Regions from separate parts of the Bacillus cereus group sp. BfR-BA-01360 genome, predicted to be linked through region 3. Evidence: riboswitches for the same ligand, from Rfam matches in the RefSeq annotation. Region 3 holds a riboswitch; each other region holds the start of a gene.

Region 1 (3,293 bases), on a different contig from region 3:
ATGAGGCTGCGAACGTTCCAATGCTTCCAGTAGTGAAGGGAGTTAAAAGAACATATATACAAACAAATGTGTATTTAGTTATTTTAATTATCATAAGTATTCTTTTAGGATCATTAAGTATCGGCCTTATGTTAGTATCGCTTCTATTAAGCATTTTATGGTTGGCCTTAAGTATTTATGGGTATAAAAAAATGGATTCAGAGAAATGGGCAAAATCATTGTTTATTTTCTCACTGTTCCATATGACAATTTTATTTTCCACAGTTATTATCTACTCTCTTGTAGGTATCTTTTTTGGAAGTTAATTTGCAAATCATAAAAAACAATTTCCACTATATAAAAGGGGAAATTGTTTTTTATTATGTCAATATTGTTTTCTTACCTTTTTAAATGATATGGAAAACATTTCGTGTTTCATAGTGTAACATAATCATAATTAGCTAGAGAACAAATAACAACAAAGAAATATTCTTTGCTGTTATGTAGCAAGTTTATTTATTCATTTGTACCAATGGTTCAACTTTTGTCATAAACGCTTGGTGAAGTGCTTCTACACCATCTACTAAATGTAGACGATCAATAACAACAGATATTTTAATTTCAGATGTACTTACCATTTTAACATGAATGTTTTCTTCTTTTAATGTAGAGAACATATGGGCAGCGACGCCTGGATTGGACACCATCCCAGAACCTACAATGGATACTTTCGCAAGATGATTTTCATATTCTACAGATTCATAGTGAAGTGTTTCTTGATTTTGTTTTAATGCTTCTAATGTTTCTCTTAAATCATTTGAATGAATAGAGAAAGATAGATGCACAGTTCCTTCATTTGTAATACTTTGAATAATAATATCAACATTAATATGAGCCTCTGCTAATGTAGAGAAAATCGTTGATAATGAGTCATGCTCTAATCCTTTTATTGTAACGCGTGTAATATTATCTTCAAATGCAATACCTTTTACGATGGATTGTTGTTCCATGTTACATTCTCCCCTTACAATTGTTCCGTTTTCTTGTTCCATACTGGAACGGACTTCTAATACGACATTATGGTTTTTCGCAAATTCAACAGCACGCGGATGTAAGACACCAGCCCCTAAGTTGGCAAGTTCTAACATTTCATCATAAGAGATTTCATCTAATTTATATGCATTATTTACAACGCGTGGATCAGTTGTGTAAACACCAGTTACGTCCGTATAAATATCACATTTCTTTGCTTTAAGAGCAGCTGCTAATGCAACAGCAGTTGTATCAGAACCACCTCGGCCTAGGGTTGTAATTTCTTTTTCTTCACTTAATCCTTGGAAACCAGCCACAATAACAATTGTCCCTTCTTGTAAATAAGATTGGATTCGCTCTGTATGGATATCGGTAATGCGAGCATTTCCGTGCACAGGTTCAGTTGTAATACCAGCTTGCCAACCTGTTAATGAAATCGCTTGATATCCTTTTGTTTGCAATGCCATTGTTAAGAGTGAAATTGTTACTTGTTCACCAGTTGTCAGCAGCATGTCTAATTCGCGCTTACTTGGATTTTCTGTAATAGAAGTAGCAAGTGCAACGAGTTCGTCAGTACTTTTGCCCATTGCTGAGACGACAGTGACGACATTATGTCCTTTTTCGTACTCTTCGATCATTAAATTAGCGACATGTTGAATGCGTTGAATATTTCCGACAGAAGTACCGCCGAATTTTTGCACAATCGTTTCCATCGTTCATTCCTTCTTTCAGCTTATTTTTCACAATACATCAGGAAATGTAATATAGGAGAGTAATATGAAAATCCCCAATATTCCTGTAGTTACCGGACAGAAAAGAAAAAACACCATCTCAAATAGATGAGGATGGTGCTGTTACAGGAAAAGGGAAACAGAAAACGGAGCTAATAAAAAAATCGCCAAAAAAGGAATATCAGTATAAACATGATATCTCTTTTTTGTAGATAGCTCTTCATATATACACGTCTGTATATATGACAGTTCTGTTTCTATTCGAAAACAGCCCCAATCGATAAATGCAGAGAAATTTATCGATTTCGGCAACACTTCCTTTCCTCTAAACTCATTGACATCTCTGTGTCTCCTTTAGAATAATCATAAGTGCTGCAACCTCTATCTCACGTTTTAGGCGAGAGTGTTTCAGTTATGAAGTTGTTGGTAACATGTGTTTTATAATAATTTAAATTTTTCGAGGAATCAAGTTATTTATTTAAATTCAGAAAATTATTTTTTTTAAGTTTGTAAGCAGTGAAAAAGAGGGGAGTACAAATGGAAAAGGTCTGACGTATTCAAGTGCCAATTAGTCAAATAGCGATTTGATTTTCAAATCTAGCATTCAGATAAACTGTTTTTTTTACAATATAATTTTTCATTAAAATAGAGAAATATATCGTTTTATATTAATTTTTAAGATATAGGGCTAGATTAGTTGATTTTAATAACGTATACTTTTATCGTTAGCTAATTTATCTCGTAGCATAGGGTATTTTTATCTCCTTCTTATAAGAAGAGGAGAGTATGAATGAGTTTGATAGATGAAATGCTAGTATTTTATGAAAAAAGGAGGCTAGTTAACACGGGACAAGTAAGTACATAACGTGTTAAGAGTAAGATGAAAAAAGTAATTTCTAACGTTTTAGCAATGACAGCTGCACTACAAGTTATAATGGTTCCAACAACCTCATTTGCGGCAGAAAAAGGATTTTCAGATGTACCAAAGAGTCATTGGGCATATGAGGCAATCAATGATTTAGCAAATCGAAACATCATTGCAGGTTATGACAACGGTAAATTTGGATTGGGAGACAGCGTAACGCGTGAACAAGTAGCTGCACTTATTTATCGTGCATTGAAACCAGAAGCGAAAGCAGAATATAAAAATCCATATCATGATGTAAGTGCAAGTACAACAATGTTTCCAAATGGGATTTTAGCTTTAACGGAGATGGGAATCTTTACAGGGGATGAGAACAAAAACTTTAGACCAAAGGATTCATTAACTCGCGCTGAAATGGCAATGATTTTACAAAGAGCTTATCATTTAAAAGTAAAGGCGAATCATACATTTCATGATGTGGATCCGAATTCTTGGGCGAAAGATGCAATTAGTGCGTTACAGTCTAATGGAATGGCAGAGGGAGATGGAACGGGTGCATTTTATCCGTCAAAAACTGTCACACGTGAGGAATATGCACAATTTTTATTTAATGCGGAACAATCTTATTTAAATTTAGATTTAACATTAGCTTCCAATGTAACAGCAGAAGAAATTGATAATTTTCT
Region 2 (3,293 bases), on a different contig from region 3:
CCCGTTAATTTTTTTGTTAATAACAAAATTTTGCGTAGACTCCATGGAAATTAAAATGACATTTTTTCCTTTTGCGATACCAAACAATTCTTTATCAAATCCTGCATCTTTTGTGTCTACATAGTTTTTAATTTCAGAAAAGCCATCTCCGCTCGCAAATACACGCTCGGCAGAATTTTTCGATTGAAGTGTAATATCAAATACATGATATGTGTATAATCCTAAATTTTTAACGACTGTTTGTCGATCAAAAGATCTTGAGAACAACTGTGGTTTATAAATGATAGATACAATGAGCTGTAATGCTAATAAAGCTGTAATACTACCGAAAAAGGTTCTCTTTTCTGTTTTTGATAACGGTGTTGTATTGCAGAACTTCGGAAACTTACGTGAAAGAAACATTAAGATGATTACATCTGCAAATAAAAGTAATGTTTTATACGTAAAGAGTTCTTTAATACTTGTTCCTAAATCAGCCATATTATTCGTTTGGAATAAAACAGGAAATGTAACAAAATCATTATAAAACCCGTAAAACATTGCATTCCCAAATAAAATAAAGGAAAAAATAAAGCTGATTCCAATAATAAGTCGATTTCGATATTTCGATGCAAGCAGTGCAAACCCAAAGAATAATAGTAAAGAAGCTAGCGGGTTGAACAAGAGCATGATTTCTTCAAAGAAATTATCAATTTTAATATCGAAAGCTAGCTTGTACACAATATATGTTTTTGTCCATAATAAAACGACTGCGACAAGCGCAAATCGTAATTTTGGAAACAAGTGTTGCAGCATATAGTATACTCCTTTCCTACGTTTATGACAGTTCTTGTAATTGTACTTTGCTAAGTAGAAGCTTCACTTTATATATACGAACAGCCTTATATGGTTATGATTATTGTACTATGTGTACCATTATACGAGAAGAGAAAAGAATTGTGGATGCTTTTTGTGAGAATCGATTAGAACAAGAGAAGTGGGAGATAATAAAATGAAATGACAATCATGCAAAGAACGGAATCAAACATTGCATGAGAATGGGAGGATATCATGAAAAAAATAATTTATTTCGTACTATGTAGTATCTGCATTGTATGTTCTTTTCCTAGATCAGCTGCGGCTCAATACGATGCTCCTTTGCTGGAAGATGCTCTTTACTCAGTATTGTTTCCACAAATAAACGCTGCAATGGAAAAGCATTATGGAAAATTAAAGCCGTATGATTGCCCGAAAATCGTTAGCTTAAAAAAACTTTATAGCGGTACATATGTATTTCAAGCAGTCATTGAAGTAACGAAATATGAACCAGGCACAGGGGGAGAAAAAGTGCCTCCTTTTGAGAAAGTTAACGTCACTTTTAATAATGAAGAAGGGGAGTGGAACGTAACAAAGGTGGAGGTAAAGCGTTTATCAGATCATACAAAAATAAATTGTAAAAAATAGTTTGACAAATAAATTATCTCTTTGGTATTGTTAATAGCAACATAAGATGTTTGACAAATAAATAGACTTACCTCATCTATTCTCAAAGGTAGAGGCCGCGATAGGAAAGAGTAAACTATAGGAGATTGAGTGGAATCGTTGATTATAGTCTGAAAGGGACTGTCGCCGAAATATAAGAATAACCACATTATTCATATATTGGGACTATGTTGAATAAATGTAGTACTGTCATAAGATTTATTTTTATGGAGAGCTATTTGGAGATGTTGATGCGGTTTCTTATTTGAGAAGATAACAACTTGTTTATTTTTTCAATATGTATAATTTCTAATAAGAAACGCGTGTGAACATTGTTCCGCGCGTTTTTTCTTTATCTTGTATAATTCTCCCCCGCCTTAAGATTTCGAGAAGAATAAGGGGGGATTGGTGAGGGCTCACAATCAGTAGGGGAGGAAGAACTCCTACTGATTAAAGTTTTACTTTATCTAAAAGCGTGACAATGAATAGAAGATTGGGGTTATGAGTTTTAGAGAAAATAAGGGAGGAATTTACATGTATTTACACGGCACGAGCCGGATTAATGAACAAGGACACTTAGAAATTGGAGGGTGCGATACAACGCAGTTGGCGAAACGATATGGGACACCGCTTTATGTATATGATGAAACTGCAATTAGGGAAAATTGTCGTGCGTTTCACCATGCTTTTCAAAAAAGCGGGTTCTCTTATCAAGTAGCATATGCAAGTAAAGCGTTCTTGTGCATGGAGATGTGCCGAGTAGCATTAGAGGAAAATATGTCTTTAGATGTTGTTTCGGGCGGGGAGTTATATACCGCTTTACAAGCAGGATTTCCAGCATCACGCATTCATTTTCATGGGAATAATAAAACAGAAGAAGAAATGAGAATGGCGCTAGAAGCAAATATTGGATGTTTTGTAGTAGATAACTTTTTTGAATTAGAAGTATTACATGATTTAGCGGAGCAGTATAAAAAAATGGTGAATATATTGATTCGTGTCACACCTGGTGTAGAGGCGCATACACATGAATATATTACAACAGGCCAAGATGATTCGAAATTTGGTTTTGGTGTTTCAAACGGGCAAGCACTGCACGCTATGGAACGTGCATTAGAAAAAACAAATTATAATGTGTTAGGTATACATTCGCATATTGGTTCGCAAATTTTTGAAACAGCAGGTTTTATTCGTGCGATTGAAGTATTACATCATTTTTTAGAAGGAGTAAAAACAAAAACAGGTTATACAATTTCGGTGCTGAATGTAGGGGGGGGATTTGGTATTCGTTATACGGAATCGGATACACCACTTACTCTTGAGGCGTATGTGCAAGCTGTAACAGATGCGGTAAGAGAGCGATTTACAGCATGTGAGTATCCACTTCCGGAAATATGGATTGAACCTGGTCGCAGTATTGTTGGTGATGCAGGAACAACAATTTATACAGTAGGCGCAATAAAAAATATTCCTGGTATTCGTAAATATGTTTCAGTCGATGGGGGAATGACAGATAATTTAAGGCCTGCATTATATGGTGCACGCTATGAAGCGATGCTTGCAAACCGTGCAAATGTAGCAAACGAAGAAGTTGTCTCAATTGCAGGGAAATGTTGTGAGAGCGGAGATATGTTAATATGGGATGTTTATCTTCCGCAAGTAGTCTCTTCAGATCTATTAGCGGTGTCTTGTACAGGTGCATACGGGTATTCTATGGCAAATAATTATAATCGGATTCGTAGGCCAGCCGTTGTATTTGCGAAAGATGGAACATCTCAAGTGGTAGTGGAACGCGAGTCGTATGAAAATATAATTGGGAACGATCGCATACG
Region 3 (3,293 bases):
AGGTTTAGTTGACGATGCAGTAGAAAACGGCGCAACAATTATTATTGGTAACAAACGTGAGCGCAACTTAATCTATCCAACAATTATCGATAACGTAACAGAAGAAATGAAGGTGGCTTGGGAAGAACCATTTGGTCCAATCCTTCCAATTATCCGCGTTTCTTCTGATGAAGAAGCAATTGAAATTGCAAACAAATCTGAGTTTGGTCTACAAGCAAGTGTCTTCACAAAAGACATTAATAAAGCATTTGCAATTGCAAACAAAATCGATACTGGTTCTGTTCAAATTAACGGACGTACAGAACGCGGCCCTGACCACTTCCCATTCATCGGTGTAAAAGGCTCTGGTATGGGCGCACAAGGTATTCGTAAAAGCCTTGAGTCTATGACGCGTGAAAAAGTAACTGTATTAAACTTAGTTTAATCTTATATGTAGAAGCCAATCTAGTTTTAGATCGGCTTCTTTTTTATTCAAAGCTATTTTCGTAAACATCGTTGTTTTTTATAAAATGAAATTTTCATGTGATTTGTTGTATAATATATATGGAATTATTTTGCAGATTGGTCGGAGGTAATTTTATGAATTTGCTTAATATCTCTTTTATAATATTGATAATGGCAGGATTATTATTGGTTATTTATGGATTGCAGAAAAAATCCCAATTATCAATGTTCTTTGGTGGGATGGCCTTCTTAGCACCAATATTTTATTTCATTAGTTGGACTCCCGTTTTACCTTTTGTTGCCCCGATTGCATTGATAATTTCATTTCTTGGGAAGAAAAAAGGTAAAAACGCTTAAACAGACTCTTTAAAGGGTCTATTTTTTATACACACTTTAACATTTCAACTGTTGTATCATTACGCTGAAATAAGCATTTTCCTATTTCGAGCCAACGGTACTAATAAAGATAATTGTCCAAATATTTCATAGCACCCCGTTGAAAACGCACTAGCCATTCTTAATCACAAACTCTTCTCTATAATCTGATTATTGCTATATCCATTGACGTATAAAAATTCATTTGTTACCCTTGTTTATGTTAATTAAATACATAAATCCTCATTCGTATCTCGGTGAGGTAGAGGTTGCAGTCATTAAGAGTATCATTTTAGGAGATGGAGTGGCATCGATGAATAAATGAGAAAGGAATGATTGCCGAAGTAAGATGTGTCCACTATGCACACTTGCTGGGTCTGCTATTTAATAAATGCAGAACTGTCACAAACAACTGTTTGTGGAGAGCTATCGAGAGGTATGTCGTGGGTTTCCTATAAGATAGAAAGCACGTGCGACGATCGTAGGTGTTTTTTTTGTTTTGTACGAAGCTTGCCTTACTTCCTTTTCGGAAGACATACATATCTCCTTGCTTGACTTGGTTATACTAACTTTGGAGGTATTTTTTATGCAACAGAAAAAATGGGGCTTTTGGGTACTAACAGCATTTGTTGTCGGCAATATGGTTGGCGCTGGTATTTTCATGGTGCCAAGTACATTAGCACAAACAGCAAGCCCTCTTGGTGTTACGTTAGCTTGGTTAACAACCGGATTCGGTGTTTTAATGTTAGCCCTTGTTTTTGGCAATTTAGCAATTCGTCGTTCGGATTTAACGACAGGACCACAAAGTCACGCTTATGCTTTATTCTCATCACCTAAGAAGAAAAAAATGGCTGGATTCAGCATGGTGTGGGGCTACTGGGTCGCAAACTGGGCAAGTAATGTTGCCATTATTACATCTTTTGCAGGTTATTTATCGCTTTTCTTCCCAATTATGAAAGATACACGACTATTATTTACAATCGGTACTTTCGATGTGGAAGTTGGAAAGCTCATTACATTTTCCATGTGTTCTTTCTTATTATGGGGAACACATATCATTTTAACAAACGGTGTAAATGGAGCTGGAAAATTAAACTTTTTAGCAACAACAACAAAGGTAACAGGATTCCTTCTATTTATCATAGTAACTTTATTTGCATTCCAAGCTTCAAAGTTTGGACAATGGTACACACCAATTGTTGATAAAGAAGGTGTATCGCATGGGCTACTTTCACAAGTAAACTTAGCAGCTCTAACAACGCTTTGGGCATTTATCGGCATTGAGTCTGCTGTTCTTTTATCAAATCGGGCAAAATCCCCAAGAACAGTGAAACATGCAACCGTAGCTGGATTATTAATCACTGTTGCAATTTATTTAGGAATCACCATCTTAACAATGGGTGTTCTTCACATAGATAAATTGCAGATTTCAGAACGTCCATTAGCTGATGCATTAAATGCCGCTATGGGGCACGGCGGAGGAAAATTAATGGCGCTCCTTGCTCTTACTTCTCTCTTCGGTTCCATTTTAGGCTGGATTTTATTAAGCTCAGAAGTACCTTATCAAGCAGCAAAAGAAGGTTTCTTTCCTTCCTTCTTTGCGAAAACAAATAAAAAAGGAAGCCCCATTTATTCACTAAGACTGACAAATATTATGTCACAAGTTTTCCTATTCTCGACATTATCAGGTACAATCGCTGAAGCTTATACATTTGTCATTACGGTATCAACATTAGCTTACTTAATTCCATATCTCGTTTCACCAATTTTCCAATTAAAACTGGTTGTAACTGGTGAAACATATAAAAATGAACTAGGTTCCAGAATATTAGACGGAATCATTGCAGTCATTGCACTATGCTATGCACTATGGGTGATTAAAACGGGCTCTTCTGATCTAAAAACATTCCTTCTTGGAATCGGCTTATTTATAGTCGGATTTGCCTTTTATCCATTAATGAATCGCGATACAAAACAAAATAAAAGCGAGCAAGTTGCCTAAAGCAATTTGCTCGCTTTTATTTTCACTTTATAATAGAAATAGAGGTGAAAAACATGTCAATTGAAACATTATGGAGTGCTCGCTTTCAAAAGCATTTGCAAAACATGTTCACATATTTTACTCGTATGATCAATGGACTTTTGTATAGCTTTATTTTTCTCACATGTATCGGTGCTTATTATTACGCACAATTTTTAAAAACGTCTCCTTCTAAAGTCATCTCATTATTCATCATCGTTATTTTACTTACTATTATACTCATGAGATGCCCGGTTCGGACGTTTCTGCAGAAGCCTGATGCTGTCTATTTACTAGCGCTTGAAGAACAATTAACATCTTATTTTAAGAAAGCTCTTCTATATAATTATATCGTTCAGTTGTTCCCATTACTGTTCACTTTTCTTATCATCACACCGCTCGCCATGCAAATCTTACATATGACATTACCTTCCTTATGCACTTCCTTTTTCAT

The links. Region 3 has a riboswitch for lysine ahead of MR056_RS15015 (amino acid permease). Riboswitches for the same ligand answer to the same signal wherever they lie in the genome.
Region 1: linked by a shared signal. The riboswitch ahead of MR056_RS13115 (aspartate kinase) and the one ahead of MR056_RS15015 (amino acid permease) in region 3 are both predicted to bind lysine.
Region 2: linked by a shared signal. The riboswitch ahead of lysA (diaminopimelate decarboxylase) and the one ahead of MR056_RS15015 (amino acid permease) in region 3 are both predicted to bind lysine.

What each region holds. Positions count from the first base shown of each region.
Region 1 is NZ_JAKUFV010000013.1:14,667-17,959, reverse strand. It holds gene cyoE (heme o synthase) at 1-305, shown strand, start outside; gene MR056_RS13115 (aspartate kinase) at 492-1,724, opposite strand; lysine riboswitch at 1,948-2,134, opposite strand; gene MR056_RS13110 (S-layer homology domain-containing protein) at 2,623-3,293, shown strand, end outside.
Region 2 is NZ_JAKUFV010000003.1:146,286-149,578, forward strand. It holds gene MR056_RS04375 (LTA synthase family protein) at 1-795, opposite strand, end outside; gene MR056_RS04380 (DUF3888 domain-containing protein) at 1,051-1,443, shown strand; lysine riboswitch at 1,525-1,707, shown strand; gene lysA (diaminopimelate decarboxylase) at 1,996-3,293, shown strand, end outside.
Region 3 is NZ_JAKUFV010000016.1:58,635-61,927, reverse strand. It holds gene MR056_RS15025 (NADP-dependent glyceraldehyde-3-phosphate dehydrogenase) at 1-424, shown strand, start outside; gene MR056_RS15020 (hypothetical protein) at 580-801, shown strand; lysine riboswitch at 1,075-1,256, shown strand; gene MR056_RS15015 (amino acid permease) at 1,406-2,821, shown strand; gene MR056_RS15010 (ABC transporter permease) at 2,875-3,293, shown strand, end outside.